DNA from 4 places in the Actinoplanes sp. NPDC024001 genome. Region 2 is predicted to be linked to each of the others. Evidence: riboswitches for the same ligand, from Rfam matches in the RefSeq annotation. Region 2 holds a riboswitch; each other region holds the start of a gene.
The links. A riboswitch is a leader RNA that binds a small molecule or an ion and turns the genes downstream of it on or off. The one in region 2 is predicted to bind cyclic di-AMP.

Region 1 (7,643 bases), on a different contig from region 2:
ACGCTCGTCGGTCAAAGACAGGTCATACAGTGCCGGCCGCAGCCAGCCGTTCACCCCGCAGCCGGTCGGCCCAGCTGTCGTCCAGGGGCGCAAGCCTATCCGCGCCGGTGGACCAACGCAGTAGCAGATCGGCTATCGCTGGGTTGCGAGCGAGCGCCGGTCCGTGCGAGTAGGTTCCCAGGATTTTCCCAGCCCAGGCCCCCTCGGTCTGGCCGTCGTTGCCGACGCCCGCGGTCACGCGCGCCAGCGGCGCGGCGTGCGCGCCCAGGTGGGTACGCCCGCCGTGGTTCTCGAATCCGGTCAGCGGCGGCAGGCCGAGCCGGGGGTCGACGTCGCCCCGCAACTCGCCGACCGCACGGGTGACGCCGCGGTCCGAGGAGAGGTCCAGCAGTCCCAGTCCCGCGCACTTCGCTCCCTTGGCGAAAAACGAGTGACCGAGCAACTGGTAACCGGCACAGATGGCAAGAACCGACGCGCCCTGGTTCACCGCGCGGTGCAGACCACCGTCGGTGATCAGCCGCTGCGACGCGAGCGCCTGCGGGCCGTCCTCGCCGCCGCCGATCAGGTAGATGTCGGCCGTCGACGGCATCTGCTGGTCGGAACGGACCTCGTAGGTCTCGACCGGGATGCCACGGGCGGCCGCCCGGTGCGCCAGGATCAGCAGGTTGCCCCGGTCGCCGTACGTCGACAGAAGATCGGGGTAGATCCACACGATCCGCAGGGCCTCAGTTGACACGGTCCAACTCCGCTCGGATGTCCTGGAACGCCGTGTAGTTGGCGATCACTTCGAGGCGGCCGGGCGGTACCGCCCGCAGCGCCTCGTCGAAACTGAGTACGTGCCGGAACGGCACCTGGTTCACCTGGAGCCGGACGGCCAGGTCGTAGGCCCGGTCCCCGGTGATCAGAACCGGACGGGTGCGCAGCGGCGAGAAATCGACGTCCCACAGCCACGACGTGTCCAGGCCGTCGGGGTCCCGCGCGTTGATGGAGAGCAGCGTAGGGGCCATGTCGGCCATGTCGAACGCCTCCAGCCAGCTGGCCGGGTTCTTGGCCAGCAGCAGGCGGATGTTGCGGCCGTCCCGGTCCACCTGGGCGTAGCGGCCGGCGATCGACGTCACCCGGGAGAGGCGGGGGAGCGCCTCTATCGGGCGGACTCCGAACTCGGCGGCGACCGCGAGCGCGGTGGCCGCGTTACCGATGTTGACCCGTCCCGGAAGCTGGAGCTTGACCAGGTGCCAGTCGCCGCGCGGGTCGATCACGCCCTCGTCCTCGACCACCCAGTTCGGGCGGGGACGGCGCAGCGGGCAGCCGGTGCACCACCACTCGCCGCCGGAGCGCTCGATCGGGTGGCCGCTCTCCGGGCAGACGAACGAGTCGTCGAGCCAGCGCTGGCCGGCGCTGAACCAGGTCACCTGCGGGCTGCTGCTGGCGGCCCAGACCACCATCGGGTCGTCCGAGTTCGCCACCACCCGGATCTCGGGGTGGCCGGCGAGCGTGGTCTTCCACAGCTGCGCCATCATCGCCACCTCCTTCGCCCGGTCGAGCTGGTCGCGGGAGAGGTTGAGCAGCGCCACCACCTTGGGCCGGGTGGAGTCGATCACCTGGGCCAGGTAGTGCTCGTCGACCTCGAGCACGGCGAACGGAGTGTGACCTTCCTTCGCCAGCGCCGAGGTGTGGCCGGTCGGCATGTTCGCGCCGAACGAGTTGGTGGCGACCCGGCCGAGCACGCCGACCGCGGCGGCGGTGAGCCGGGTGGTCGTGGTCTTGCCGTTGGTGCCGGAGACGAGCGCCACAGCCCGGCCGGACGAGAGGTGGGCCAGCAGATCCGGGTCGATCTTGAGGCCGATCCAGCCGCCGATCACCGAGCCGTCGCCGCGTCCTGCTGCCCTGGAGAGCGCTGCCGCGGTCTTCGACGCGGTGGTCGCGACCTTGGCGATGAGAGGCATCTTCCCGTCCGTCACGCCAGCGAGGGTACCGGACGCAATTGTTACGTCGAGTTGCCAGACCATCAAGATCAGCACACGGCCGCATTGTCCCCGGTCCGGGCGTTTCCGGCGAGGAACCGGGGTTGCGCCGGACTTTTTCTGTGTTCTGGTTCACCCGTAACCCTAGACGCTGCGTGTTTGGCTCATCGCTTTGCGTCGCGGCATTTGTCTCGCTGAGCTAACAAACTGGACAGTCCCCAGTGTGCCAATTACGTAGCGTGATTGTCCCCACGCTGACGATCAAGCCGGAATTCAGGTAGCAAGGTTCCGCCGGCAGCAAACGCTCGCCGGTCGCGACGAACCGGTTCACGCCGAGCCCTGCCCCGGACCGGACGACGCGACCGCCTTAAGCACCGAAAGACACAAGGCATCAGGGGGCAGGGACGGGGGACCCATTACCGGTCCGTCCCGCACCGCAGCAGTCAGGCGGCGCATTCGGGACAACCTTGGGGTGAAGCCGCTCCGGCGGCCGGGCAACCTTCCCGCCCGAACCCGACAGCTAACCTCGCAGGCGTGCCGGAGGGAATTCTCTACCGTGCACGAACACAGTTCGCGCCGGGGCCGTCGCATGTCCGTCGGTACCGGCACTGTCGCACTGTCTCTGGGTCTCTGCCTCTGCGCCGGCCAGCTGGTCGCCGCATCGCCCGCCGCGGCGTCGACGCCGACCAGCGTCGTCCCGGTCGCCGCCAGCTCGGCGGCAGCGAAGGTCAAGCCCAAGCTGAGCGCCTCGCTCAGCACCCGGAAGCTCTCCAAGGGCTCCACCCTCAAGGTCACCGCCAAGGTCATCAACCCGCGTACGGGCAAGGTCGCCAAGGGCACCGTACGGCTCCAGAGCTGGAGCAAGGGCGCGTGGCGGACCGTCGACAAGGCCACCGTCAAGAGTGGTGCGGTCAGCCTCACCATGAGGCCCAGCACGGCGGTGACCATCCGGACCTACTTCAGTGGCACCGGCTACAGCCCGGTCTCCACCAAGAAGGTCAAGGTCTCGGTCCGGCCCGGCGGCGCCGCGGTCCTCGCCGAGGCCAAGAAGCACACCGGGGCGCTGTACCTGTTCGGTGCGGCCGGCCCCAAGCGGTTCGACTGCTCCGGCTTCACGAAGTACGTCTACAAGAAGGCGGTCGGCAAGAGCCTTCCGCACAAGGCGAACTCGCAGCAGAAGTACGGCAAGGCCGTCTCCAAGGGCAACAAGCAGATCGGCGACCTGATCGTCTTCCGCAAGGGTTCGTACGGGTACCACGCCGGCATCTACGCCGGTAACGGCTACATCTACGACTCCCCGCACAGTGGTGCGCGGGTCGGCAAGCACAAGATGTGGAGCAAGAACTACGTGGTGCGCCGTCTCGTTGCGTGAGCGGTGCGCGGTCCCGCGGCTGGTTCAGCGTGCGGGACAGTAGTAAGTAAGGAAGAGGAACTACGCCTGTGGGGCACGACCCGGTTCGGGTCGTGCCCCACAGGCGTTCCCGGGGTTGATCCGTCGTCGCTTGTTCCGGCCGGGCCGCTGTCCCTCTGCTGAGCGCTGCCGGCCAGCCGCGTCGCGGCTCCGCCCGCCGCCGGGGTGGGCGGCGGCGCCGTCCAGGAGCAGATCCGCAAGGACGCCCGACCGCGGACCCCGCTCCGGGCTCCTGCCATCACATCGGCTGCCGGTCACCCGATCACCTTCCCCGCTCCTCTTACCTCTTACCGCCGCCTCGCTCGCGTCCCCGCGACCATCTACGACCACCTGCCTTCCCCCTGCCTCCGGCCGACAGCAGCACCGCTCCGAGCAACGGTGGATCCCGCTTGGCTGACAGCCAGCGTCGTCTCCGGCCGGCCGAGGCAACTCTCAGGCGCAGCCGGGCGGACCGGCTGGCGGTCAGCGTCGTTTCCGGCTGGCCGGGGCGACTCTTGGGCGCGGCTGGGTGGGCCGGCGGGATTGTCAAGATAACGGTGTAACTCGATCTATATGGGTTAGTTGCGGCCTGCGGTGAGGCGGCCGTCGAAGGCGAGGTCGAAGGCGTTGAGGGCGGGTTTCCAACGGGTGATCCAGCGGCGGCGGCCGGCGCCGGTCGGGTCCAAGGCCATCACGGCGAGGTAGACGCATTTCAACGCGGCCTGTTCGTTCGGGAAGTGCCCGCGGGCCCGCACGGCCCGCCGGATCCGGGCGTTCACGCTCTCGATCGCGTTCGTCGAGCAGACGACTTTGCGGATCTCGGTGTCGAAGGCCAGGAACGGCACGAACTCGGCCCAGGCGTTCTCCCACAGCCTGACGATCGCCGGATACTTCTCGCCCCAGACCTCGGCGAACTCCAGAAACCGCTGTTCGGCAGCGGCCTCGGTGGGTGCGGTGTAGATCGGCTTCAACGCCTTGGCGATCGCGTCCCGGTGCTGACGCGACGCGTATTTGAACGAGTTCCTGAGCAGGTGCACCACGCAGGTTTGCACCACCGTCCGTGGCCAGACGGTGTTGATCGCATCGGGCAGGCCGGTCAGGCCGTCGCAGACAGCCATCAGCACGTCCTCGGCGCCGCGGTTCTTCAACTCGGTGCACACGCTCAGCCAGAACTTGGCGCCCTCACCGCCGTCGCCGGCCCACAACCCGAGGATGTCGCGGGTGCCTTCGGCGGTCACGGCCAGGGCCACGTAGATCGGCCGGTTGGCGACCTTGCCGTCACGGACCTTGACGTTGATCGCGTCCAGGAACACCACCGGATACACGCGGTCCAGGGGCCGGTTCTGCCACTCGGCCATGCCGTCCATCACCTTGTCGGTGATCGTGGAGATCGTCTGCCGCGACACCTCGGCGCCATACACCTCGGCCAGATGCGCGCTGATCTCCCCGGTCGTCAGACCCTTCGCCGACAGCGACAGCACCATGTCCTCGACACCGGTCAGCCGGCGCTGCCGCTTGCGGACGATCTGCGGCTCGAACGAGCCGTCCCGGTCGCGGGGCACGGTGATCTCGACCGGGCCGACATCGGTCAGCACCGTCTTGGCCCGCACACCGTTACGCGAGTTCCCGCCGTCCTTGCCGGCCGGATCGTGTTTGTCATAGCCGAGGTGATCGGTGATCTCCCCGTCCAGGGCGGCCTCGATCACCCGTTTGGTCAGGTGCTGCAGCAGACCGCCTTCGCCGGTCAGCTGCAAGCCCGCAGCGCGGGCCTGCTCCACCAGCCGGCCGACCAACTCGGCGTCCACACCCTCCGGCGCCGCCGGATCCTTCTTCTTGGCCACCGCCGAAGTATCCACGGCGGCATCGATCGTCATGGTCATCAGGTGTCTCCTTGATCAGGAGTTACACCGTTATTCGTACAGTCCCGGGCCGGCTGGCGGTCAGTGTCGTTTCCGGCTGGCCGGGGCGACTCTTGGGCGCGGCTGGGTGGGCCGGCTGGCGGTCAGTGTCGTTTCCGGCTGGCCGGGGCGACTCTTGGGCGCGGCTGGGTGGGCCGGCTGGCGGTCAGCGTCGTCTCAGGCCGGCCGGGGCAACTCTCAGGCGCGGCCGGGTGGACCGGCTGGCGGGCTGACGGTCAGTGTCGGTTCGGATTGGCCGAAGCTAGTCCCGGGTGCAGCTGGAGGAATCGGCTGGCCGCCAGGGCTGTCTGCAGGCGTTCGAACAGCGCTGAGAGCCAGCTGACCAAGATCGGCATGCGCTCACGAGCGGGCGCTCCCCGGCAGTATCGGCGAGCGTCCTTGTCGCTGGCGATCATTCCTTCCACAGGCTGAGGGTGCGATCATGCCGCCTGCTCCGGGGCCGGCGGGCACCTGCCGAACCACCATGAGCGGCACCTAGGGAGTTGATCTCGACACTCGGCGAACGGCTGGGCGCGCTCGGCCGTCGGTGAGGCGGGTATTGAGCTGCTGGTTGGGTGGGTGAGCGACGGCTGGGTGTGCTCGGCCGTCGGCGAGGTAGGTGTTGGGGCGCTGGTTGGAGGTGGGGGCGACGGCCGGGCCTGATCGGCCGTCGGCGAGGCACCTGACGGAAGCGGGGTTCGGCCGGCTGGTGGTTGCGTGGCCGGGGGCGAGAGAACAGGCGTAAGCGTCGGCCGGGTTGTGGCAGGCGCGCGCGGTGCGCTGTGGGCGGGCTCGTTGGTTTGGGCGATCGGCTGAGCGAGGGGCGATGGTGGTCCCTGCCGTGCGGTGCCTCCGTGGGGGGAGGTGCGGGCCCTCCATGCCGGGAAGACGTGTGGTGCCTCCTGTTAGGGAAGCGCTGTACCTTCCTGCCGGAAGAGCGGGCTGTGCCTTCCTGCCGGAAGAGCGGGCTGTGCCTTCCTGCGGGGAAGAGCGGGCTGTGCCTTCCTGCGGGGAAGAGCGGGCTGTGCCTTCCTGCGGGGAAGAGCGGGCTGTGCCTTCCTGCGGGGAAGAGCGAGCGGTGCCTTCCTGGAGGGAAGAGCGGGCTGTGCCTTCCTGCCGGGGAGAGCTGAGCGGACAGGAGAGAGGCGGGCGCGCGGCCGACGCGCAACAGGACAGCGTCACTCGCTGCAGCGCTCCACTTTCCTCCCCCGGAGCGCTCCACTTCCCTCCCCGCAAGCGCGCGAACGGCTGTGAGCAGCCTCGGAACGGGGACATTTCCGCCCGGCCGAGCTCGATGTCGGAAACCGGACCGGGTCGATCATGGCTGGGCCCTCCACTCAGCGCCACCCTCCGTGAACTGCGGTTTCGTGCGCGAAAACGGCTCGTGAGCGGGCCCATTCGGGTTGCAGGTGGAGGGAAGTGGAGTAGAGTGGGGCTCAGTGGCAGGACCGAGGAATTTTGCACCGAAGCCTGCCGGCCCGAGTTGAGAGGCGGACCGACTCCACCGCGAAGGAGCGGACGCCACGGCAAGGGGGGAAGGGCCGATGTTCCTCGGCACGCACACCCCGCGCCTGGACGAGAAGGGCCGGCTGATCCTTCCGGCGAAGTTCCGTGATGAGCTGGCGGGAGGTGTCGTGATCACGAAGGGGCAGGAGCGCTGTCTTTACGTGTTCCCGATGCCGGAGTTCCAGCGCATCGCCGGTCAGCTGCGCGAGGCGCCGGTGACGAACAAGGCCGCCCGGGCTTACGGCCGGGTGTTCTTCGCCAGCGCGCACGACGAGGTGCCCGACAAGCAGGGCCGGGTGACGATCCCGGCGCACCTGCGGGAGTACGCGAGTCTCGGGCGCGACCTCGTCGTGATCGGGGCCAGCACACGGGTCGAGATCTGGGACAAGCAGTCCTGGGACGACTACCTCTCGGCGAGCGAGGAAGAGTTCGCCGACATCGAGGAGGGGGTGCTGCCCGGCGGACTGTAAGGCGTGGCACTCGGTGGGCCGCTGGAAATCCGGCCCGGACGCCACTGCCGCCGTACTGCGAGATCTCCAGCCGCTCCCGCTCCTGGCGCCTCTTCCCCGGCGCCAGGCGCGTGTCCGGGGCCGGGTGACACCGGCACGGGACATGAGCGGATGGGGATCTGGCGGTACGGATGGGCGACCGGGCCGGAACGGCAACTGTAGAACCGGGTGAAACGCGGGCGGGTAAGGCAATGGGGGTCGACATGGGGGAGCCGCGGGGCGTACACGTTCCGGTGCTGCTCGAGCGGTGCCTCGAGCTGCTCGCTCCCGCGCTGGAGCTGCCGGGCGCCGTCCATGTCGATTTCACGCTGGGTCTCGGCGGGCACGCCGAGGCGGTGCTCGAGCGTCACCCTGACGTGATCCTGATCGGACTCGA
Region 2 (7,643 bases):
ATGGTGGGCGACGGTGTCAACGACGCCCCGGCACTGGCCCGAGCCGACGTCGGCCTGGCGATCGGGGCGGGGACGGACGTGGCGATCGAGTCCGCCGGCGTCGTGCTGGCCTCGTCGGACCCGCGTGCGGTTACCGGCGTGATCCGGCTGTCGAAAGCCTCCTACCGCAAGATGATCCAGAATCTGGCGTGGGCGGCCGGCTACAACATCGTCGCCATCCCGCTCGCCGCCGGCGTGCTGGCCTGGGCCGGGGTCACGTTGAGCCCGGCGATCGGAGCGGTGCTGATGAGCGCCTCGACGATCGTCGTCGCGCTCAACGCCCAACTGCTGCGCCGAGTGAACCTGACCCCGCAACAGCAGTAAACCAACCTGACGGTCCCACCCCACCGGCTGGCGTGGCCCTGGCAGCGATGCTGCCGGGCCACGCCGCTGCCTACTCACGCACGGCACGCAAAGACCGCACCGCGACGCCGTGGCCATGTGGGATCAGCTGCGGACGGGCGTCCGTGTGCACACCTTCGGGCGCCGTCCCGGCACCTGACCTGTCCAACGACCGTCAGGCATCGACCTAAAGGTGCGGGAGCCTCGTGGTCACCGTGGTGGCATCAGGCCGGACCAGGTGACCTCGAGCAGACGTTCGCGGCTGTCAGCTGACGACGACGAGTGTGCGGCCGCCAGCGCGTGCAGGCAGAAGGCGGCCAGCTCGGCTGGCGGTACATCGGTACGGGCGGCGCCTGCGTCGACGGCGTCGGCGACGACTGAGGTGACGAGTTCGTGCAGCCGCTGATGGGCTGCCGGCATGTGCGAGGCCCGGTGCAGGGCTATCGCAACCTGGGAGATCGGCCCATGGTCGCGACCGTCGTGCTCGGCATGCGCCCCGGTGCTGGACAGCCGTAGATAGGTGGCCAGCAGGGTCCGCAGCCTTTCGCCTGGTTCGCGGTCTTCCGCGGCGACGCTGGTGAGTTGGTCGAGGTGGGCGGTGACCTGACGTTCGTGCCAGGCGGCCACGATGGTCTGCACGTCGGGGAAGTACTTATACAGCGTGGCCCGGCCGATGCCGACGTGCGCCGCGATCTGCGACATGTTGACCGCCAGACCGTGTTCGGCGATGAGGGTGGCGGTGGCGTCCAGGATGGCCGCGTGCACAGTGTGGCGGTGCTGTTCGACGGTCGAGTCCCACAACTTCGGCACTCCTGCATCGTACGCATTGCCGGTCGCAACTCACTCTGTCATTCTCAAGACACTCTGTATCGCAAAACCGGGAGGGTGAGGAGATGCCAGGTCAAGAGCGGGTCCCCGAGGAGGCTATGCCGCGCTGGGTGAAGGTCTTTCTTGTCCTCGGCGTGCTGCTACTGGTCGTGATCGGGGTGGCGGTGCTGACCGGTCATGGTCCCGGTCGCCATCTGGGCCATGGGTCGGTCCCGGCTGCTGTCGACGGCGAGCCGGGGTGAGGCTGCCGGTGGGGCTGCGCCGGACGGGTCTGCTGTTGCACATCGCTGCGTCCGTCGGATGGCTCGGTGCCATTGCGGCCTCGCTCGTGCTAGCCGGCCTGGCCGTCACCGCCGACGACCCGCGCACGGTCAACGCCGTCTACCTGATCCTGGAGCAGCTCGGCTGGTACGTGCTGGTCCCGTTCGGGATCGCGAGTCTGATCACCGGGGTGACCCAGTCCCTGATCACTGTGTGGGGCCTGGTCCGGCACTACTGGGTGGTCGTCAAACTCGTGCTCACCGCGTTCGCCGTCGCCGTCTTGCTGCTATACACGCGGACTCTCGAAGCTCTCGCCGATACGGCGCGCGTCGCGGCGGACGGCGGACCGCCGATGACCGCCACCGCGTCACCACTCGTTCATGCGGCCGGCGCCGCGATCCTGCTGCTGATCGCACTGGCGCTCTCGGTGTACAAGCCCCGCGGGCTGACTCCGGCCGGACACCGCCGACGCCGCACATGAGCATGGGCTCGGGCATGGACCACGGCGCGATGCCCGGCTTGATGACCGACGCCGCCATGAAAAGCTCATGGACGCCAAGAGCGCGGCATGCGACAAGGATTTTCTGACCATGATGATCAGCCACCACGAGGGCGCGATCGAGATGGCCCGAACCGAGGTGGCGCAGGGTTCCCACCCGGAGGCCAAGGCCCTCGCGCAGAAGATCGTCACCGATCAGCAGGCCGAGATCGCCATGATGACGACCGTCCTCGCACGCCTCTGATCCCGTCGATCCGCGGACGGCCAGGCCTGACGCGCCTGGCCGCCCCGGCCCACTGGCCTGCGCGGTCGGTGTCGTACACGGTATGTGCGAGACGGCGTGGCAACTCCGCGAAACCCGGCAGAACGAAACGGATCTTTGGAAGCCGCCGCCGTGATCACCACGTGCATCCTCGCCGGCCGCTACTTCGAGGCCCGCCCCGAGCGCTGTGCCGGCGCCGCCATGCGTGCCCTGCTGGAACTCGGCGCCAAGGACGTCGCGGTGCTGCGCGGCGGCACTGAACGGCGGATCCCGGTCGCCGACCTCGCGGTGGGGGACCGGTTCGTGGTGCGGCCGGGCGAGAAGATCGCCACCGACGGTGTCATCGAGGACGGCACCTCGGCCGCCGCCGCGGGCATGCTGACCGGCGAGTCGCAACCTCTTCTGGGCCTTCGCCTACCACGTCGCGGCGCTGCCGCTGGCCGCGGCATGCCTGCTCAACCCGATGATCGCCGGAGCGGCCATGGCGTTCAGCTCGCGGTTCGCCGTCGCCAACAACTTGCGGCTGCGCCGCTTCACCAGCATCACGAATTAGTCGTACGACAGCGCCGCCTGCACCCCCGTCAAGGAAGGGTGCAGGCGGCGCTGTGTGATGTCCGGACGCGACGTGCGGTCAGTTGGGGGAACCGACTCAGACCAGGCGCCGGACCACGTAGTTCTTGCTCCAGATCTTCTGCTTGGTGACGGTCTTGCCGGTTCGCGGTGCTGCCCACATCTTGCCGCCACCGGCGTAGATGCCGGCGTGCGTGCCCTTCGTCCCCTTCCGGATGACGATGAGGTCACCGGGGCGGGCGTTGGACTTGGCGACGGCCTTGCCGTACCGCTGCTGCAGGTGGGCCTTGTGCGGCAGCTTCTTGCCAGCCGCCTTCTTGTAGACGTACATCGTGTAGCCCGAGCAGTCGAACCGCTTGGGCCCGGCCGCGCCGAACTTGTACTTCTTGCCCTTGTGCTTCGCCGCTTCGGTCATGACCCGGTTCGCGGCCGCCTTGGACTTGGCGGCCTGGGACGCCGCTGCCTTGACGGTGATGCCGGTCTGGCTGAATGCCACGTTGGTCTGTGAGGACACCTGCGTGAGTGCGACCGTCGAGGACGGCGTCGCGGCGGAGGCTGACTGCGGGGTGCCGAGCCCGCTGGTCAGAAGACCGAGACCCACGGACAGGGCGAGAGTGCCGACTCCCAGGGTACGGGCGGGCCGGCTCAGGGTACTTACGTGCACGGTGAAGGAATCCCTCCGGCACGCCTGCGAGGTTAGCTGTCGGATTCGGGCGCGAAGGTTGCCCGGCCGCACGCTGGCGGCTTCACCCCAAGGCCCTCATAGCCCGGCCGCCGCAGTACGGCGTGCCGGTCGAGGACCGATGGTGGTTCCCCCGTCCCTGCCCCCGATTGCCTCATGACTCGTCATGCTCCTCTCGCGCCGCCGGACCGGGGCAGGGCTCGGCGTGGTCCAGGTCGGCACGACCGGCGAACCTGTGCCCGCCGCCCCTCCTTGATAGCCCAGGCGGCGTCGGTTCCGGCTCCGGAAGGCGATCACGATCAGTGACGGAGGTGACGAGGTGTGTCCGATTGGAAGACCAGTGCGAGGTTTGTCGACACCCGCTGCTCATGCTTGGTCAGCCCAGAGTGCTTTTGATCTGTGAAGGGGAACACTCCGATTTGCACGCGGTTGCTGGACGTGGCCCCGGCAGAGTTCCCCGGTCTGTCGCGTCGACGAAGCCGCCGCGACGGACCTCGATGCGCACCGGTACGGCCACTCCTGCCGACAGTGCCGTTGTGCAGTCAAGCATCGAATCCCCCGCAGGACTACGAACGGCACTCATCGCCGCGGCTCTGATGCTGCTGACCTGTGCCGCGGTGCTGGCCGTTCGGAAGCGGCGGCGCCGGGCCGCGGCGGCCTCGGCGACAGCCGACCGGCGAGAGCTTTGTGCCCTACTGCGCAATGAGCGCACACCGGTCTCGGCTGCGGCCGCGCCGATCTTTACCGCACCCCACGCGGGCGGGCAGCAGCAACGCGCGGTCGGGTCGGTCGACTCGGCGCAGGCCGCGCCGCAGCTGCGAGAATGGATTGGACCCGGTCGGTAGGAACGGGTGGCCGGCTCAGGACTTCACGAGCCGGGCGATCGCCGCGCTCGCTTCCTTGATCTTGGCGTCCACGTCGCCCTCGGCGGCGGCGTGGACCACGCAATGGCGCAGATGGTCCTCGAGCAGGCCAACGGCGACGGCGTGCAGGGCGCTCTTGGCGGCCGAGATCTGGGTCAGGATGTCGATGCAGTAGGTGTCCTCGTCGACCATCCGCTGCAGTCCGCGGATCTGACCCTCGACCCGCTTCAGCCGGGCCATCAGCGCTTGTTTCTCCGCCGAGTACCCGTGTGGCCCGGCCGGTTTCGCCTCACTCATGCCGTGCAAGATACCCGGCACCGGTATGAACCCGTCTCGGCTGCGGACGCGTCCCGGCGGTGCCGCGCCCGCCGGAGTGACCAGGCGGCCACCGAGCTCGCGATGTCGTAACGTGACCCGGTTACCCGCCCCCACCAGCCGACAGCCACGCCGTGGTAGCCGTCGACCCGATACCCGATACCCGATACCCGATACCGCTACCGGGCTGTGCACCGACGTCGACACCTATCTGCGCGGCCTGCCGGTCCCCGAGCAATACCGCGACCTGGTGCACACATCCCACGACCCGCGCCTACTGGGCGCCTACGCGGCCGGTCTGCGGCCTCGCCGCCCGGCAGCAACCGCCACGACCGGCGTCACCCCACCCGGCTCGCTGTGCACAGCCGGCCACCGTCCGAGCCCGCGACGGATCCGCAGGCCGCCGACACGTGGCGGCAGGAGACATCCGACGTCCCGGGCCGATTCGCGCCCCTGGCCGCCAGCCGCCGGTTCATCACCGACCTGCGGGCACTGCTGTGACTCCGTGAGCCGCCGGGGGATGCTGCGGCGTCTGGCGGAAGGATTCACAGACACCCTTCCGCCAGACGTTCTCGCGGCATGGCTGACGCGGAGGCTCAGCGCACCAATTGATAGCCGGCTGCGGCGACGGCCGCAGCCACGCTGTCATCATCGAGCGCCGCGGCGCTGGTCACCGTGACCGCCCCGGTGGCGACGTCGACGCTGACGTCACGCACGCCGGGAACATCGGTGAGCTGCTTACTGACCCGGCCGGCGCAGCCGCCGCAGGTCATCCCGGCGACCTGATACACCGTTCGCGTGCCGTCCGGCACCGTCGCCAGTTCGGTGACCGGGGTCGTGGTGGCGCAGGCGCAAGCAGTATCGCTGCCGCACATCGGCTTCTCCTCGCTGTCGTGTGACTGGTACCGAGCCGGGGGAGCGGTCACGCCCGGACGAGCCGGGCGATGGCGTCGGAGGCTTCCTTCAGCTTCGCGTCGGCGCCCGGCCCACCGTCGCGGGCCGCGTCGACGACGCAGTGCGCGAGATGGTCGTCGAGCAGCCCGAGTGCCACGGTCTGCAGCGCCTTGGTCGCGGCGGACACCTGCGTGAGGATGTCGATGCAGTACGTCTCGTCGTCGACCATGCGCTGCAGGCCCCGGATCTGGCCCTCGATGCGGCGCAGCCGCTTCAGGTAGTAGCCGTGAGCCATGGCCCGCTCCCTCCAGCCGCCGCTACCGTACCCCCCTAGGGTATCCCAGTAAAGCGGCAGTCCAGCGCTGTGACGCGGAAGTCAATCGACGGACGCCCTTGACCCCGTATACCCCCCGGGGGTAACAATGACGCCGAACAGGATACCCCCTGGGGGTACTTAGGAGGTTCGGTCATGTCCCGCAGTCCGCACCGGTGGTGGGCACTCGCGCTCATCGCCCTCGCCCAATTCATGGTCATCATGGACACCTCGATCATCGGCGTCGCCCTACCGAAGATGCAGAACGACCTCGGCTTCACACCGAGCAATCTGTCCTGGGTCTTCAACGCCTACGTCGTCGCGTTCGGCGGCCTGCTGTTGCTCGGCGGCCGCCTGTCCGACCTGTACGGCGCCCGCCGCATCTTCGCCACCGGCTGGGCCGTCCTGCTCGCCGGATCCGCTGCCGCAGGCCTGGCCGGCACCGTCGAACTGGAGCTGGCCGCCCGGGCCGTTCAGGGGGCCGGTTCCGCGCTGATCGCCCCGTCGGCGCTGACGCTGTTGATGATGCTGTTCGGCAACCGGCCCGCCGAGCTCACCAAGGCCCTGGCCCTGTACGGGGCGGCCGCACCGGCCGGTGGTACCGCCGGGGTGTTCCTCGGCGGCGTCATCACCGAATACGTCAGCTGGCCGTGGGTGTTCTACCTCAACATCCCGATCGCCGTGCTCGCCCTGGTCGCCACCCCGGCACTCATGCCCGCCGGCGGCAACCGACCCGGCAGCCTCGATCTGGCCGGTGCGCTCACCGTCACCGGTGGCCTAGCCGCCACCGTCTACGCCATCGTCCGCGCCCCCGAGATCGGCTGGAACACCAGCCAGACGTGGCTCACCCTTGCCGGTGCCGCCGCCCTGCTGACCGCGTTCCTGGCCATTCAGGCCCGCCGCCGGGAGCCGCTGATGCGGCTCGGCATCTTCGCCAATCGCAACCTGTCGGCTGCCAACCTCGCCCAGTTGCTGCTCGGCGCGGCGTGGATCCCGATGTGGTTCTTCCTCAACCTTTACCTGCAGCAAGTCCTCGGATACAGCGCCTTCCCCAGCGGTGCCGCGCTGCTGCCGATGACCGTCCTCATCATGGCCGGCATGATCGTCCTCGCACCGCGGGTCATCGGCCGGTTCGGCACCAAGGCCACGCTGGTCAGCGGACTGGCGATGCTGGCCGCAGGCCTCGGCTGGCTCGCCCTGATCCGCCCGAGCGGCAGCTACCTGACCGACGTGTTGCCCGCCTCGCTGGTCGCCGCCCTCGGCATGGCCCTGGCCTTCATCCCGTCGCTGGGCACCGCCCTGTCCAGCGCCCGCCCGCAGGAAGGTGGCCTGGCCTCCGGCATCGTCAACACCAGCTACCAGGTCGGCTCCGCGCTCGGCCTGGCCGCCATGACCGCCCTGGCCGCCGCCCACGGCGCCGACACCCTCGGCGACCCGACGGCCCTCACCAACGGCTACTCGACAGCCCTGCTCGGCGCCGCCGGCATCGCCGCCGCAGCCGCCGTCCTAGCCGCGATCACCCTCACCGGCCGCGACCGTGCACCGGCCACGCAGCCGGACAACACGCCGGCACCCCGATGACCGGCGGGTGCTGTACCAGTGCTCCGCCGGGACCACCGGCAACAGGCCCCGGCGGAGCACCGGACCCGCAGCACGGCGCCAGCACTGCCATCGACACGTCCGTCACGCTTAGCGAAAGAGATGATCGCAATGTCCACCACCCTGGCAGTCGCCAGCCCCGTCACCATCACCGGCTCCGCCAGCCGCGCCGCCCG
Region 3 (7,643 bases), on a different contig from region 2:
GACAGCGAGCGCATCCCCACCGTCATCGCGGACAACGCCCATGTCATCTACAAGGTGCACAGCTCCGCGGCGCCCGGCAACAACAGCCCGCTGGTCAGCCTCAAGCGGCTGGTCACCAACACCAGGGCCGCTACCGTACGGGAGGTGCACGCCGTCAAGGGCGTGAGCTTCGTGGCGTACCGGGGTGAGGCGATCGGTCTGATCGGCAGCAACGGCTCCGGCAAGTCCACGCTGCTACGCGCGGTGGCCGGCCTGCTGCCGGTCGCCCGCGGCAAGATCTACGCCGCCGGGCAGCCCTCGCTGCTGGGTGTGAACGCGGCCCTGATGAACGAGCTGCCCGGTGAGCGCAACGTCGAGCTGGGCTGCCTCGCGATGGGCATGTCACCGGCCGAGGTGAAGGCGAAGAAGGACGACATCATCGAGTTCTCCGGCATCAACGAGCGGGGCGACTTCTCCTCGCTGCCGATGCGGACGTACTCCTCCGGCATGGCCGCCCGGCTGCGCTTCTCGATCGCCGCCGCCAAGCAGCACGACGTCCTGCTCATCGACGAGGCGCTGGCCACCGGTGACGCCAAGTTCCGCCGGCGCAGCGAGCAGCGGGTGCGGGAGCTTCGTGCCGAGGCCGGCACGGTCTTCCTGGTGAGCCACAGCGAGCAGTCGATCCGGGACACCTGCGACCGCTGCATCTGGCTCGAGTCGGGGCAGATCCGGGCCGACGGCGCGACCGAGGACGTGATGCGGGAGTACGAGACCTACATGCGCAAGTAGGTCCCGTACCCCCGCCCCGGCCGCGTCAGTTGACCGAGAGATGCACGTGGTTGGTGTGGTCGCTGGACGGGTCGCCACCCGCCCCGCTGTAGGACTTCCAGCCACTGCTCGGCAGCCAGATCCGGCGGTACCAGATCACGTAGAGCACCTGCAGCTCGTCGGCGTTGTTGATGAAGTACTTCGCCAGGTTGTCGCCGTACGTCTTGTCACCGCCGGTGGCGTCGCCGCCGAAGGTGTTCTTCTCGGAGGAGAAGTCGCACGCCCGGCCCTTCGGGTGCTCACCGCTGTTCTGCTCGCGGAAGCAGCGCGTGAACCGGGTGAACCCGTCCTCGCGCGCCTCCTGGTACGCGTGCAGCATGCGCGGGCTGAGGCAGCCACCGGTGGTCGGGTCGTCCTCGGTGCAGCCACTGCCGCCCGGCGCCGGGTCGGCCGACGCGCTGCCGCCGCCGCTGGAGCCGCCGCCGGAGCTGCCGCCGCTGTCGTTGTCACCGGGCTGGTCGGCGTCCTCGCCCTGGTTCGCCTCCTTGAGCGCGGTCTCGGCCTGAGCCTTCCGCTTGGCCATCACGTTGACCTGCTTCTGCTCGTCACGGATGGCCGCGTCAATGGCGATCTTGGCTTTTTGCTGGGCGTCCCGGGTGGCCTTGAGGTCGGCGATCGCCTCGTTCTGCTGAGCCGCCACGGTGGCCAGCGTCTCGGCCCGGTCCAGGAAGGTGTCGGTCGTGTTCGCGGTGATCAGGGCGGACATCGGGCCGACCCGGCCGGTGGTGTACGCCTGCTTCGCGAGCTCGTCCAGGGCCGCCTGCTGCGGGCCCAGCGCGGCGTCCAGCCGCTTGAGCTCCGCGGCCAGGTCGGCCTGCTGCTGCTTGGACTTCTTCAACTTGGCCTTGGCCTCCACGAAACCTCGGGAGGCCTCTTCCAGTTGGGTGACGAGGGACTTGGAACCGCCCTCACCGTCGTCACCGTTGTCGCCGGGGGCGGCGAGGGGGCGGGGGGCCGCGGTGGCCGGCGTCGGGGCGACGGCCAACCCGCACACGGCGATGAGCAGCGCCATCACCGCTGCTAATCGCCGCGCAGTCAGATCCTGCACAGGCATTTCCTTCCGTCGGCCGCCGGCCGGGTTAGCTGACGGGTTCGGGACGAAGGAAATCCCTACCGCATTCGCGGATTCACCCCGGAGGAAATATGGTTCCCCGGCTCGCCGCAACGGGCGATTAGGCGGCGGTCCCCGGTCGGGAACCGGATCGACCATACCGACTGCATCGACAGATCGACAGTTCTCGTACGCACGGCAATTGCCTGCACACGGCTGGTGACCTGATTACGCAATGTCGTTGTCCGGTAACACTTTTGGCGGTTCCGTGGGTCCTGATGCGCGGCGATATCTCGGGTAAACTGGCCGCCGGTCCTGCCAGGACGGCACCGCCCCCGAGTTGCCGGCAGGCCGCCGCCCAATCGCCGAAAGGTGAGCCGGGGAACCAGGTCACTGGGGTGAATCCGCGTAATGCGGTAGGGATTGCTTCCGTCCCGAACCCGTCAGCTAACTCGGTCGGCGGTGACTAGGAAGGAACTGTTGCTTGATGACCGCAAGTCCCCGCCGGTGGCTGACGTTAGCCCTGGCACCGCTCATGGCAGTTGCGTTGTTTGTGGCTCCCGCCACAATGGCGACCGCAGCGCCGGGCGGTAGCTCGCCGAGTGCTGAGGACGAGGACGACGCCCTGATGTCGGACCTGATGGAGTCGACCAACCGACGCTTCGTCAACGCCAAGGCCGCCGTCACCGCGTCCCGGAAGAACCAGAAGAAGCTGACCAGCGAGCTGGCGGCTGCCGAAGCCCGGCGCGACGTCCTCATTCCCGAGGTCAACAAGATCGCCGCGCAGCAGTACCAGACCGGCGACCTCAGCGCCGTCGGCTTCCTGCTCAACGCCAGCACGTCGTCCGACTTCATGAGCAAGGCGATCTCGCTGGAGGAGATCAACCGCCTGCACGACGGCAAGCTGCGCGAGCTGAACCAGGCGATCGCCACGGTCAGCGAGAAGAAAGCCGCGCTCGACGCCGAGGTCAAGAACGAGCAGCAGCAGCTGACCGCGCTGACCAAGCAGAAGGCCGCGGCCAACAAGCAGATCGACCTGCTGGGTGGCTCGACCGGCCTCAACCGGACCATCAACGAGGGCCTGGTCGACGCCAAGTCGAAGGAAGCGGACCCGGCTCCGCGCAACAGCAACGGCGGGTTCTCCCCCGAGGGCTGCACGGAGAAGGACGAGACCACCAGCGGCTGTGTGACCAAGCGCACCCTGCACATGTACAAGGAAGTGCGCAAGGCGGGCTTCAAACGCTTCGTGGGCTGTCACCGCAACGGCGGGCCGTTCGAGCATCCCAAGGGCCGGGCCTGCGACTGGTCGCTGCAGAAGAGCGGCTTCTCCTCGGCGGACAGCACCGACGAGATGAAGTACGGCAACAACCTGACGGCCTTCCTGGTGCGCAACGCCGACGAACTCGGCATCTACTACGTGATCTGGTACAAGCAGATCTGGTTCGCCGCCACGGGCGAATGGCGCTCGTACAGCGGGGTCAGTGACCACACTGACCACGTGCACGTCTCGATGCTCTAGCAACAGCAACCCCGACCTACGAGAACGGCCCCCGCCCTGCAGGGCGGGGGCCGTTCTCGCGTCTGGGCGCTTCTAGTGCACGGCCCGGCGCACCGGCGCCCGGCCGGCCGGCTGCGACGGCGCGGCGCCCACCGGCAGCGCCGGCGGGATCGCCATGGTCACCGGGCGCACCTGGGTGACCTCGATCTCCTTGCCGTGGTGCAGCAGGGTGAGCCGGGCCGAGCCGCCACCGTTGCGCAGCGAGTAGGTGACCTCCTCGGAGGTCACGTTCACCCGCAGCCGCAGGCCACGCCAGAGCAGCGAGAACTCCAGGTTGTTGATCCGGCTGGGCAGGCGCGGAGCGAAGCTGAGCTGGCCGTTGAAGTCACGCATGCCACCGAGGCCGGCGACCAGTGCGATCCAGGACCCGGCCAGCGACGCCACGTGCACGCCGTCCCGGGCGTTGCGGTGCAGGTCGTGCAGGTCCATCAGGGCGGCCTCGCCCAGGTAGTCGTGGGCCAGCTCCAGGTGCCCGGTCTCGGCGGCCAGCACGGCCTGGATGCAGGCCGAGAGCGACGAGTCCCGTACGGTCCGCGCGTCGTAGTAGGCGAAGTTGCGCGCCTTCTCCTCCGGCGTGAACGCGTCACCGCGGATGTACATGGCCATGACCAGGTCGGCCTGCTTGATCACCTGCTTGCGGTACAGGTCGAAGTACGGGTAGTTCAGCAGCAGCGGGTAACCCTCCGGCGGGGTGCCCTCGAAGTCCCACTCCTGCAGCCGGGTGAAGCCCTCGCACTGCTGGTGGACGCCCAGCTCCTTGTCGTACGGGATGTGCACGGCGGCCGCCGCGTCCCGCCAGGACGCCGCCTCCTCGTCGTCCACCCCGAACCGGCGGGCCAGGTCCGGATGCCGCTTGCACGCCTCGACCGCGGTCATCAGGTTCTGCTGCGCCATCAGATTGGTGTAGATGTTGTCGTTCACCACGGCGGTGTACTCGTCCGGGCCGGTGACGCCGTCGATGTGGAAACGCCCGTGCCGGTCGTGGTGACCCAGCGAGCGCCACAGCCGGGCGGTCTCCACCAGCAGCTCCAGGCCGACCTCACGCTCGAAGTCGTAGTCGCCGGTGGCCTGGACGTAACGGCGGACCGCGTCGGCGATGTCGGCGCCGATGTGGAACCCGGCCGTGCCCGCCGGCCAGTAGCCGGAGCACTCCTGGCCGCGGATGGTCCGCCACGGGAAGGCAGCGCCCTGCAGGCCGAGCGTCTGGGCCCGCTCCCGGGCCAGGTCCAGGGTCGAGTGCCGCCAGCGCAGCACGTCGGCCGCCGCGGACGGCTGGGTGTACGTCAGAGCGGGCAGGACGAACGTCTCGGCGTCCCAGAAGGTGTGGCCGTCGTAGCCGGGCCCGGTGAGGCCCTTGGAACCGATCGGGCGCTTCTCGGCCCGGGCGCCGGCCTGCAGGGTGTGGAAGAGGCCGAAGCGGACCGCCTGCTGCACCTCGGGGTCGCCGTCGACCCGGACGTCGGAGTGGTCCCAGAACGCGTCCAGGTATTCCTTCTGCTGCTCGACCAGGCCGTCCCAGCCGTCCAGGCGGGCGCTGGCGAGAGCCGCGCCGACCTGGTCCCGCACCGCGGGCAGCGAGCGCATGCTGGACCACCCGTACGCCGCGAGCTTGACCACCCGCAGCTTCTGGCCGGGCTCGAGCCGGCAGGCGACCGTGGTGCGCAGCCAGTCCGGGTGGCCCTCGGTGGTGATGGCGTGCCGGCCCGGCGTCTCCACCAGGTGCTCCATGGCCGCGGCCATCCGCAGGTCGCTGGCCTTGGTGCGGTGCACCAGGATGCCGCCGGCCGGCTGCTCCATCATCTCCTCGGCCTGCAGCGGCCGGTCCAGAACCGCGGCCACCCGCGGGTCCTTGCTCATCGGCGGCAGCTGCTCGTTGGCGACCAGCTCGGACTGCAGGATCAGCCGGGCCGGGGCGTCCAGCGGTTCCACCTCGTAGAGGAAGGCGACCACCGCGCGCTGGGTGAACGAGACCAGCCGCACGGTGCGCACCCGGACGCCCTGGCCCGACGGGGACACCCACTCGACGATCCGCTCCAGGGTGCCCGCCCGCAGGTCCAGGCACCGCTCGTGGGACCGCAGCTCGCCGTAGCGCACGTCGAACGGCTCGTCGTCGACGAGCAGGCGCATCAGCTTGGCGTTGGTGACGTTGACCATGGTCTGGCCGGACTCCGGGAAGCCGTACCCCGCCTCGGCGTGCGGCAACGGCCGCAGCTCGTAGAACGAGTTGAGGTAGCTGCCCGGCAGGCCGTGCGGCTCGCCCTCGTCCAGGTTCCCGCGTATCCCGATGTGGCCGTTGGAGAGCGCGAACACCGACTCTGACTGGGCCAGCAGGTCCAGGTCGAGCCGGGTCTCCCGGATGTGCCAAGGGTCGACGGGGTAGGCCCGTTCACGGATCACGGTCGTGCCTCTCGGTACTGAGAAGAGGAGGTCTTATTGAGGGAGGAGCTCGGACAGGTCCGTCACCACGATGTCGGCGCCGTGTTGCCGGAGCGCCTCCGCCTGACCGACCCGGTCCACCCCGATGACGATGCCGAAGCCGCCCGCCTTTCCGGCCGCCACGCCGGCCTGGGCGTCCTCGAACACGGCACAGTTCTCCGGGGCGAGATCGAGTAGCTTAGCCCCGTACAGAAACGTGTCGGGAGCAGGCTTGCCGGGCAGGCCGAGCTCGCGCGCGACGACACCGTCCACGCGGGCCTCCAGCAGGTCGGCGATGCCGGCCGCCTCCAGGACGTCTTTGCAGTTGGCGCTCGCCGACACGACGGCGCGGCGCAGGCCGGCGGCCTTGGCCGCCTTCAGGTACTCCACCGATCCGGGGTAGACCTGGACGGCACCCTCTGCGATCTTCTGCAGCACCAGCTCGTTCTTGCGGTTGCCGACGCCGTTGACGGTCTCCCGGTCGGGGCCGTCGTCGGGGTCTCCCTCGGGCAGGGTGATGCCGCGGGAGGCGAGGAAGGTCCGGACGCCGTCGGCACGCTGCCGACCGTCCACATACCGGTGGTAGTCGATGCCGATGTCGAAGGGGACGAACGGGGTGCCCTGACGCGCGGACCACGATTCCAAGAACGAATCGAACGTCTGTTTCCACGCGGCACTGTGCACCAACGCGGTTTGCGTCAGCACCCCATCAAGATCGAAAAGGCAAGCGGTCACCTGCGAAGGAAGTCCGAGCACGCGCCCAATGTAGCCGGACGGGAAGGATGACGAGAGCGGAAGGGCGCCTTCACATTTCCGCGATGGTTCACAGGTCGTTCAACCTGCTGTTTCACCGGGAATCCGGCACGACATCCAAAGACATACGCAATCCGATCGAGGTACCTATCGGACCGGTTGCGGTCGTCACCTCGTCGCACAACTGGTGCGCCAGCCACAATCCGCGGCCACCCACCTCGTACGCCTCCGGCGCCCGCAGATCGCTCAGATAGTTGCCGGGAATGCCGGGACCGGAGTCGGTCACCACACACCACAGCGAACCGTCCTCGATCCGCAGCACGAGCCGGCCGGCGCCGCCGGCGTGCAGCACCACGTTGGTGATCACTTCGTTGACGGCGAGCAGATATCCGTGCCGCCGGTCGCTGCCGAGGCCGACCGCGGCGAGATGCTCGGCGACCTCGTGGCGCAGGACGGTGATGTCGTCATGGCCGAAGGAGCGGTCGAGGAGCACCGGATCCACCGGTGGAGGGGCGGCATCCACCCTCGGCTCCCTACCAGGAGCCGAGCGAACGCTGTGTCCGATCCTGTCCTCCACCGTCGTGCAGCCTACGCGCTGTGGCCGACCGGTGGCGGGAGGCATCGGTTAACCCGCCCGTACGTGGCGCATCTCTCCCCGCCGGTCCACCGCCGGCCGGATCGGCTACCGCCAGCCCACATCGATGCGATCACCTCGCTCGTCGAAGAAGTGCACTGCGTCCATCTGCACCGAGATCGCCAGCGGGTGGCCGGACGACACCTGCGGGTACGGCGCCAGCCGCACGGCCAGCTCGGCCGGCTTGCGGGCGTGCCGGCCGGGGTCGTTCAGCACACTCACCCGATCGCGGGACCGTGGCTCGCGTGGTCGCTCCGGGGGCGCCGGCCGGGTCAGCCGCTGCAGCGCGCCACCGATCCGCTTGAGCGCGCTCTCGGCGGGCGGCTGGTCCTGGACCGGGCCGCTCATCTCGTCCACCACGATCGCCGTGGCCCCGATGTCCAGGTACGCGACCGACTCGTGGCCGTGGTGCTCCAGGTAGCGGA
Region 4 (7,643 bases), on a different contig from region 2:
CAACTCGAGGATTCGCCCACCGGCCGGCACGGCCGCACTCAGTGCGGCCAGCAGCCGGCCCGCTTCCGGTTCCGATGAGTACGCGAATGCGACCGCCTCAGCGCGAGCGATGGCCTCGGTGACGCTTGGTGGTATGGGTTGCATGGGGTGACCTTGCCCGCCGGATCCCCCTTGCGGAAAGGGATTACTGCAACGCCGCGCCGAACCCTCCGCCGCCGGCGCATCCACCCTCTCGGCCTCACGCCGGTGCGCATCCACCCTCTCGGTCTCACGCCGGTGCGCATCGACCCTCTCGGCCTCGCGCCGGCGCATTGACCCTCTCGGCCTCACGCCGGCGCGCATCTGCTCGGTCGAGGGTTTCTCCGCTGGCGTGTCTGCCCTGCCGAGCCCTTCCTCTGGCGCACCTGCCTGCCGAGCCCCTTTCTGCGCTTCACCTCCTGCGCTTCTATTGCCGGTGATCGTCTGTTATTCGTGCGCGCCTGCTGCCGTGCGTGCTGGTCGTGCGTGTAGCTGCCGGCTGCCCGAGCGAGTGGTGTCCGGAGCGGCGTGCGGTGCCCTCCGGGCCGCCTCTCATCGCGGTTACTGCCGCGGTCACCGCTGAGCGTGGACTGGTGAGCACGGGAAGATCGTCGAGCAGGGCTGCGGCCGGCGTCATGCTGGCTTGCGCCAGGACAAGCACGTCTACATCGGACGCCAGCTTCCGGGCTTGCTCCGCGATCTCCGCGTGATAGCGATCCAGGTCGCCGCTCTCGAAGTGCTGCCATGCGGAGAAACAGCGCCCCACAACGAGCTGTACCTCAATGCCGGCCCGGGCTGCGCTTTCCCGGAACAGATCCAACGTCGGTTCCAGAGTGGACTCGGTGGTGACCAGCACCCCGATTCGCGGCCCGGCGGCCACGGCGGCATCGGCCATCGGGCGGTCCGCGCGCAGCACCGGAACCGCAACTGCGGCGGTCTCCGCGACCGCGCCGATCGTGGAGCAGGTGCAGACGATCAGGTCAGCGCCGTCGGCCGCAAGCTCGTCAAGCCGCTCCCGGACACGCCCGGCGATCTCCGGAGTCAGTCCGCCGGCCTGCGCGTCGGCCAACAACCCCGCATCGACCAGATGCCGAGCCTCAATCTCGGGTGCCACCTCGGCGACAATCCGCCCGAACGTCGCGATGTGCACATCCGCGGTATGCAGAAACCCGATCGTGGCCATGCCGCAGTCTCCCAAGTCAGTTACCCGCAGTGCTGCCCCGGCCCTGCTCACTCCCAGGAGACGGCCGCGTCGGGGACGCCCCGGGCGCGGGCCACCTCGGCGGCCTCGCTGTCGACGCGTTTGCGCTGTGCCGCGCTCAGCGTGCCGAACGCGGTGACGGCCAGGTCCACGCGTTTGCGGCCGGCCATGCGGGCCCGCCACACGCCGGCGATGTCGCCGTCGACCAGGAGGACGCCCGGATTGCCCAGCGGGCGCCACACCTCTTTCTGGCGATCCCGCCCGGGCAACAGCAGGTCGCGGTCGCGGGCCTGCAGCAGCGGATCCATGCCGGGCAACCAGCGCACACCGGGTGGCGTCTCGGCCGTTTCCAGGTCGGCGACCTGTGGCTCCGGCACCCAGGCGGCCCGCCCGTCCACCCGGACCTCGACCAGCTCGGCCGGCCACACCTTGCGGATCTCGGCGGTGGAACTGCCCAGATATTTCGCCACCTCGGCGGGCGTCGCCGGGCCGAGGAACCGCAGGTAGGTCTCGATCATCCGGTCGATCCCGGCGTTCGCCGAGGGCATCGGTGGAGCGTCCGGAATCGGGCCGAGCAGGGCGTCGCGGCCCCGGGAGAGCACCTCGACACCACCGGCCAGCCCGGCGTGCTGCCAGACGTTGCCGGCGATGTGCCGGGCCTTGCAGCCGCGGCAGTCATAGGTCAGCTCGGGCGGAACCCGGCGGCTCACCTCGGTGCTCGCCGCCCCGCGTGGCATCGGCTCGGTCACCACCGCACGGAAGGCCTCGGCGGTCACGGTGAACGCGCGGATGCCCATCGGCCACCCGTCGGGAATCTGCGCGCTGTTGATCCGCGCGCTGGCGTCGGCGTCGGTGAGCGGCCAGAGCTGACGCACCAGCGCGGCCAGGTCGGAGCGCCGGTGCAGGTGGGGCGCACCGCGGGCGGCCCAGACGCTGATCAGCCGATCGTCCTCCGGCTCGGCGCTGGTCCGCGCGGTGAGCGCGACCCGCGCGGAACCCGGCGTGTACTCCTGGATGCCGAGATCCAGTGACGGAAGGTCAGCCGGCCGCGCAGCCGCGCGGTCGGCCAGGCCCAAGGCGCGCACCCGGAACGCCATGACGCGCGCACGATCCACGTTGATCATCGGAGCTCCCCGAGTCGACTTACCGGCGACCGTACCGCCGGGCTGCGACATTTCCGCGGCGTTCCGGGCGGGTGCCGGAGCGCCCGTCGACGAATTCCCACGTCTCCAGGGAGATCGGTCCGTAAGGGCCCTCCTGCCGGATGGGCGCCTCACCGGTCAGCCAGTAACCACACCGTCGCGCCACCGACGTGCTCGCCGTGTTCCCCGGGTCGATACGCAGGAGCAGCCGGCGCAGGCGGAGCGTGCCACACGCGTACCCGGAAAGGGTGGCCAGCGCGGCCGAGGCGAGGCCGCGCCGCCGGTAGGGCCGGCCCACCAGATAGCCGAGCTCCGCCTCGCGGAGGTCGGTGTTGACGCCGAAGAGCAACACCTCCCCGAGCGGCCGCCCACCGTCGGCGGTGATGGCGAGCTGAATGCGGCTGCCGTTGGTGCGGCCGTGATAGGCACGCTTGAGATAGGCGAGGCCGGACTCGGCGTCGAACGGTGACGGCATCGGCGTCCAGCGCGCGATCTCCGGTTCGTCCAGCAGAGCGACCAGGTCGTCCAGATCGTCGGGCCGCCACTCACGCAGGACGATGCCGGTTCCCGTCAACCTCAGCGGATAGGGCAGAGGACTGGCGGTCACGTCAGAATCCTGCCCGTATGGACCTGGTTGGTGCCAGTAGCGCTCGATATGAAGGCCTGAACATTTCCTTGGCCGTCTCGGGTCGGATCCCTGATACCGGTCTTGAGCTGCTGAGGTTCGAGGGGATGCCGGAGGCTTTGCCGCCTTTGCCAGATCTTCGGCAGGCAGGCGAGGGGCGGCACGCAGCCTGCTGAAGGGCACCGCGCCGGTAGGCATGATCGGGGCATGTCGGATCGTCACAGCACGGCACATTGGGCCGGATACAACGCCCGCCAGAGCACGCGCGCCGTGCGGGAGTTGTGCCGGCGGGCCATGAGCCTGGCCGGACCCGGTGCCGGGCGCACCGCGATCGACCTCGGCTGCGGGGCCGGCCGGGAGACGCGGGCGCTGCTTGACGACGGCTGGCATGTCCTGGCGATCGACAGCGAGCCGGGCACCGAGGCCCGCCTGCTGCGGACCGTCGGTGGGCGGCATCCCGCACTGACGGTTCGGACGTGCGGCTTCGAGAACGTGTCCGAGTTGCCCGGCGCCGACCTCGTTTATGCCGGCTATGCCCTGCCTTTCCAGCCCCGCCCGTCGTTCGAGAAGCTGTGGACGGTGATCCGCTCCGCTGTCCGGCCCGGCGGCCGGGCAGCGGTGAACGTCTTCGGCGTGCACGACTCCTGGGCCGGCGACCCCACCATGACGTTCCTCGACGGTGCCGAGGCACGCGCACTCGCCGACGGTTGGGAGATCGAGCACTGGCATGAGGAGGACGCGCCCGGCCCGGCGTTCAGCGGACCGAAGCACTGGCACGTCTTCGACCTGATCGCCCGCCGCCTCGCATGACAGCCGGTCGGGCGCGCGTCAGAGCTTGCTTGCGGTGATCTCCATGCCGGCCGCGCGGAGCCGATCCACCAGGGCGTCGCCGATGCCGGTGGCGGGGGTGAGCACGCCACCCTCGGACGGCGGCAGCTTCTCCCGGTCGAAGGCCAGGGCCAGGGCGGACTCGCCGAGCATGACGGCGGTGGCGGCATAGCCGGGGTCGCCCTTGGCGCGGAAGCGTGCGGTGTAGCGCGCGCCCTCCGTGGTGGTGGTGAACAGGTCCATGGTGAAGTGGCCGTTGCGCTGCGTGCTCTCGCTCGGGCCGGTGCCCGGTTTCGGCAGGACCTTGTCGAGCAAGAAGCGGGTGGGCGGCAGCGCCAGCCCGACGACCAGGCCGTTCAGCGCGACCTTGGTGCCGAGGGCCAGCACCGGGGAGAGCGGGGAAGCGCCGACACTCATGGCCTCGCGGTAGCGGAAGCGGCGACCGTAGGCCCAATCTCGCAGGGCGTTGCTGCGCCGGACAATCCGGGTGTTGTAGGACGCCATGACGAACGGGGCCAGGTGGCCGCGCAGGCGCGGGTCCACTTCGGAAGCGGGGAGCGTGAACATGTCCGGCTGGCGACCGAGATCCGGTTCGGCGGCGCGGTCGGGACTCAACGAGTACGGACTGGCGCCCACCTTGCGCAACCGGCGGTCCTTCTTCATCACGTCGACCTGGTTGCGCATCGAGTCGATCGTCCCGCCGCTGATCCCGCCGCGCATGGAGGTCACCACCAGCGTGGTGTCGGTGAGCTCGCCGGCACCGTCTGCCTGGACGCGCTGATGCAGCACGTGGACGCCGATGTCGGACGGAATCGAGTCGAACCCGCAGGAGTGCACGATTCGTGCCCCGGTGCGCCGGGCGATCTCGTGGTTCTCGTCGATGCTGTCCCGGGCGAAAAGGACCTCACCGGTGAGATCCACGTAGTCCGTGCCGGCCTCGGCGCACGCACGCGCGAGAACCCGGCCGTACTTCGCATAAGGACCGACCGTGGTGATGACGACGCGGGTGCGAGCGGCCATCGTGGCCAGCGCGGCTGCATCGGCCGCGTCCGCAACGATGATCGGCCAGTCGACGCCGAGCCGGGCACGGACGGATTCCAGTTTCTCCGCTGAGCGCCCGGCCAGTGCGATCCGGGTGCCCTTCGGTGCGTGGCCGGCGAGATGCCGTGCTACCAGGACACCGACGAACCCCGTGGCACCGTAGACGATCACGTCCAAGTCGCGCGCTCCATCGCTCATGGCTGCCGATTGTGCCCCCTCGGTGGAGGGTCCGCAGCACTCGTTACCGATCAGTAGTGATGGCACGAAAATCTGCTGAGTTATTCACACAAAGGAAGATCAAAGCGGCTAATTTGTGGGAACAAGGTCACCGGTCCCGCTTTCAGGCATGGCCAGCCTCGTCGGGCGGTGACCACCGTCGGCAGTCCGCGATGGCGGACTCCGTGGCCGGAACGCCGAGTCCTGCCGCCGACCACGGATCGAAACCCAACGGCATGGAGCGGGGGACCCACAAGTTCCTCGGCGCTCAGGCGCCTCGGGGTGAAGCCGCCACTGGCGGCCGGGCACCTCTGCCCGAACCCGACAGCTGACCTCGCAGGCGTGGAGGACAACTCATGGTTCAGATCAACAAGCGGTTCCACCGTGCACTCGGCATGGTCGCCGCCGGCCTCGCCGGCACCGTGGGACTGCTCGCTCCTGCCGCGCCCGCCCAGGCTGCAAGCGTGAACTGGGACGCCATCGCACGATGCGAATCCGGTGGCAATTGGCGCATCAACACCGGCAACGGCTATTACGGCGGCCTTCAGTTCAGCCGCAGCACGTGGCGTGCTTACGGCGGCACGAAGTTCGCAACCACGGCCAACCGGGCCACCAAATCCGAACAGATCCTGATCGCTGAGCGGGTGCTCCGCGGGCAGGGAATCGGTGCCTGGCCGCATTGCGGCAGGCGCAACGCATACAAGCCGAGCGCGACCGCGAAGGCCACCCAGCGCAAGGCCACACCACGCGTGACGAACAGTGCGTCTCGCACGCACGTGGTGCGCCCCGGGGACACCCTCGCGGGCATCGCCGACCGTTATGACGTGAGCGGTGGGTGGCAGGCCCTCTATCGGGCGAATGACGGGATCCTGACCAGCCCGCACCGCCTTTACGCAGGTCAGCGACTCGCGATCTGAACACGGGTTTCCGGCCGTCCCGTCGCGGGACGGCCGGAACCGACCTCAGTGGACATCCGGCCGGACGAACTCCGGCTGGTCGAGCACGCGCAGCCAGGAACCGTCGGGCTGACGCCGCACCACCTGCGCACGTGCCCCCGAGCCGTCCCTGGGCGGAGTGGAGGTCAGTGCCAGGTCGCCGCTCATCAGGGTGGGCAGGGGCTGCTCCGGCTCGAACTGCGGCATCTGGGGCAGCAACTGCTCCCAGAGCTGCTGGATCGCCTTGCGCCCGCGTGTCTGGCTGCCCGGTGGGAAGGCCATCACCGCCTCCTCCTCGTAGAGCTCGGCGAGCCCCTCGGCGTCCTTGGCGTTGGCGCGCTCGACGAACAGCCGGGTCAGATCCTCGGGTCGCAATGCCTTCTCTCGATCGGTCATGCGTCCAGCCTTCCGTGAGGGGAATGACAAGTCCAACGCATAGTTCTCATGGCTACTACAATCGACAGTCATGGATCTGCGGCAGCTCGAGTACTTCGTCGCGGTCGCGGAGACCGCCAACTTCACCCGCGCGGCCGAGCGAGTGCACATCACCCAGTCCGGTGTGAGCGCCCAGATCAAGGCGCTGGAGCACGAGCTCGGCGCCCGTCTGTTCGACCGGACCGGGCGCACCGCGCGGCTCACCGAAGCCGGCTCGGCCGCCCTGCGCCACGCCCGCGCGGCGCTCGATGCGACCGCTGACCTGCGCGACGCGATCGACGACGTGAACGGCCTGATCCGCGGTCGGCTCACCCTCGGCATGGTGATCGGATGCGAGGTCGCGCCGCTCTTCGACGCGCTCGCCGCCTTCCACCGCGAGCACCCCGACATCGAGCTGGAGCTGGTCGAGGCGAACTCCGACCAGTTGGTCGCCGGCGTGCGCTCCGGCAGCCTCGACCTGGCCCTGGTCGGCCTGGCCGGCGAGCCACCGGAACACCTGGCCACTCACGTGATCGCCAGCGAGCGGCTGGTGGCGCTGACGCCGTCCGACAGCGAATTGGCCCATAGTGGCCGTCTCTCGGTGACCGCACTCTCGGCGTACCCGATCATCTCGCTGCCGGTGGGAACCGGCATCCGCAACGTGCTCGACCAGGCCCGCGCCGCGCTCGGCATCGGCCCGGCGGTCGCCCTGGTGGCGACCTCGCCGGACACCGTCGCCGGCCTCGCCCGGCGAGGCCTCGGCGTCGCCGTGCTCAGCGAATCGATGGCCGGCGCCTACCCCGAGCTGACGGCGATCCCGATCGATGGGATCGAGATCCCAGCGCTGCTCGCGCTGGTCTGGCAGGAACGCAGCAGCCCGGCCTTGGCCGCCTTCCTGCGGCACTGCCGGGCCGCTTTCCACTGACATTTCGGTACGGAGGGCAAGCTTTTCTGGAGCGAATCAAGAAAACTGCCGGCCTGGAAAACGGCACCGCCACTGGGCTAGCGCCTAGCTGGGCAAGCGACTAGGGTCGCAGTTGTGGGTGGGTTCGAGTGTCGCCCGACGCCGACCCTCAACCAGATTGGTTCCCATGAAGCTGGTGGCCGTAGAATCCCTCTTCAGTTCGATGTCAGTCTCGCCTTCCTGCGAAGGATGTTGTAGATGACCAAGCCGAACATCGACACGACCAAGCCGAGCAGTGCACGAGTCTGGAATTACATTC

Region 1: it holds a riboswitch for cyclic di-AMP, as region 2 does, so the genes downstream of both, AB0F81_RS28730 (C40 family peptidase) here and AB0F81_RS26615 (C40 family peptidase) in region 2, are expected to answer to the same signal.
Region 3: it holds a riboswitch for cyclic di-AMP, as region 2 does, so the genes downstream of both, AB0F81_RS23870 (hypothetical protein) here and AB0F81_RS26615 (C40 family peptidase) in region 2, are expected to answer to the same signal.
Region 4: it holds a riboswitch for cyclic di-AMP, as region 2 does, so the genes downstream of both, AB0F81_RS19020 (transglycosylase family protein) here and AB0F81_RS26615 (C40 family peptidase) in region 2, are expected to answer to the same signal.

Annotation. Positions count from the first base shown of each region.
Region 1 covers NZ_JBEZZB010000082.1:22,739-30,381, reverse strand. The annotation lists gene AB0F81_RS28740 (glutamine amidotransferase) at 23-736, opposite strand; gene AB0F81_RS28735 (MurT ligase domain-containing protein) at 726-1,946, opposite strand; cyclic di-AMP (ydaO/yuaA leader) riboswitch at 2,327-2,514, shown strand; gene AB0F81_RS28730 (C40 family peptidase) at 2,554-3,336, shown strand; gene AB0F81_RS28725 (IS256 family transposase) at 3,933-5,195, opposite strand; gene mraZ (division/cell wall cluster transcriptional repressor MraZ) at 6,797-7,228, shown strand; gene rsmH (16S rRNA (cytosine(1402)-N(4))-methyltransferase RsmH) at 7,459-7,643, shown strand, end outside.
Region 2 covers NZ_JBEZZB010000072.1:36,394-44,036, forward strand. The annotation lists gene AB0F81_RS26580 (heavy metal translocating P-type ATPase) at 1-363, shown strand, start outside; gene AB0F81_RS26585 (helix-turn-helix domain-containing protein) at 592-1,191, opposite strand; gene AB0F81_RS26590 (hypothetical protein) at 1,275-1,451, shown strand; gene AB0F81_RS26595 (DUF2269 domain-containing protein) at 1,448-1,951, shown strand; gene AB0F81_RS26600 (DUF305 domain-containing protein) at 2,019-2,213, shown strand; partial or broken gene AB0F81_RS26605 (heavy metal translocating P-type ATPase) at 2,349-2,633, shown strand; gene AB0F81_RS26610 (hypothetical protein) at 2,646-2,777, opposite strand; gene AB0F81_RS26615 (C40 family peptidase) at 2,881-3,465, opposite strand; cyclic di-AMP (ydaO/yuaA leader) riboswitch at 3,472-3,648, opposite strand; gene AB0F81_RS26620 (metal-sensitive transcriptional regulator) at 4,344-4,643, opposite strand; gene AB0F81_RS26625 (heavy-metal-associated domain-containing protein) at 5,258-5,536, opposite strand; gene AB0F81_RS26630 (metal-sensitive transcriptional regulator) at 5,584-5,850, opposite strand; gene AB0F81_RS26635 (MFS transporter) at 6,025-7,449, shown strand; gene AB0F81_RS26640 (hypothetical protein) at 7,579-7,643, shown strand, end outside.
Region 3 covers NZ_JBEZZB010000061.1:34,405-42,047, forward strand. The annotation lists gene AB0F81_RS23855 (ABC transporter permease) at 1-2, shown strand, start outside; gene AB0F81_RS23860 (ABC transporter ATP-binding protein) at 1-768, shown strand, start outside; gene AB0F81_RS23865 (hypothetical protein) at 794-1,861, opposite strand; cyclic di-AMP (ydaO/yuaA leader) riboswitch at 1,860-1,996, opposite strand; cyclic di-AMP (ydaO/yuaA leader) riboswitch at 2,204-2,337, shown strand; gene AB0F81_RS23870 (hypothetical protein) at 2,346-3,377, shown strand; gene AB0F81_RS23875 (glycoside hydrolase family 65 protein) at 3,450-5,813, opposite strand; gene AB0F81_RS23880 (beta-phosphoglucomutase family hydrolase) at 5,847-6,587, opposite strand; gene AB0F81_RS23885 (ATP-binding protein) at 6,679-7,107, opposite strand; gene AB0F81_RS23890 (ABC transporter ATP-binding protein) at 7,267-7,643, opposite strand, start outside.
Region 4 covers NZ_JBEZZB010000044.1:9,161-16,803, forward strand. The annotation lists gene AB0F81_RS18990 (class I SAM-dependent methyltransferase) at 1-144, opposite strand, end outside; gene AB0F81_RS18995 (aspartate/glutamate racemase family protein) at 446-1,201, opposite strand; gene AB0F81_RS19000 (crosslink repair DNA glycosylase YcaQ family protein) at 1,249-2,343, opposite strand; gene AB0F81_RS19005 (GNAT family N-acetyltransferase) at 2,363-2,968, opposite strand; gene AB0F81_RS19010 (class I SAM-dependent methyltransferase) at 3,194-3,796, shown strand; gene AB0F81_RS19015 (saccharopine dehydrogenase NADP-binding domain-containing protein) at 3,815-5,053, opposite strand; cyclic di-AMP (ydaO/yuaA leader) riboswitch at 5,281-5,429, shown strand; gene AB0F81_RS19020 (transglycosylase family protein) at 5,428-5,988, shown strand; gene AB0F81_RS19025 (nuclear transport factor 2 family protein) at 6,034-6,381, opposite strand; gene AB0F81_RS19030 (LysR family transcriptional regulator) at 6,473-7,345, shown strand; gene AB0F81_RS19035 (SAM-dependent methyltransferase) at 7,583-7,643, shown strand, end outside.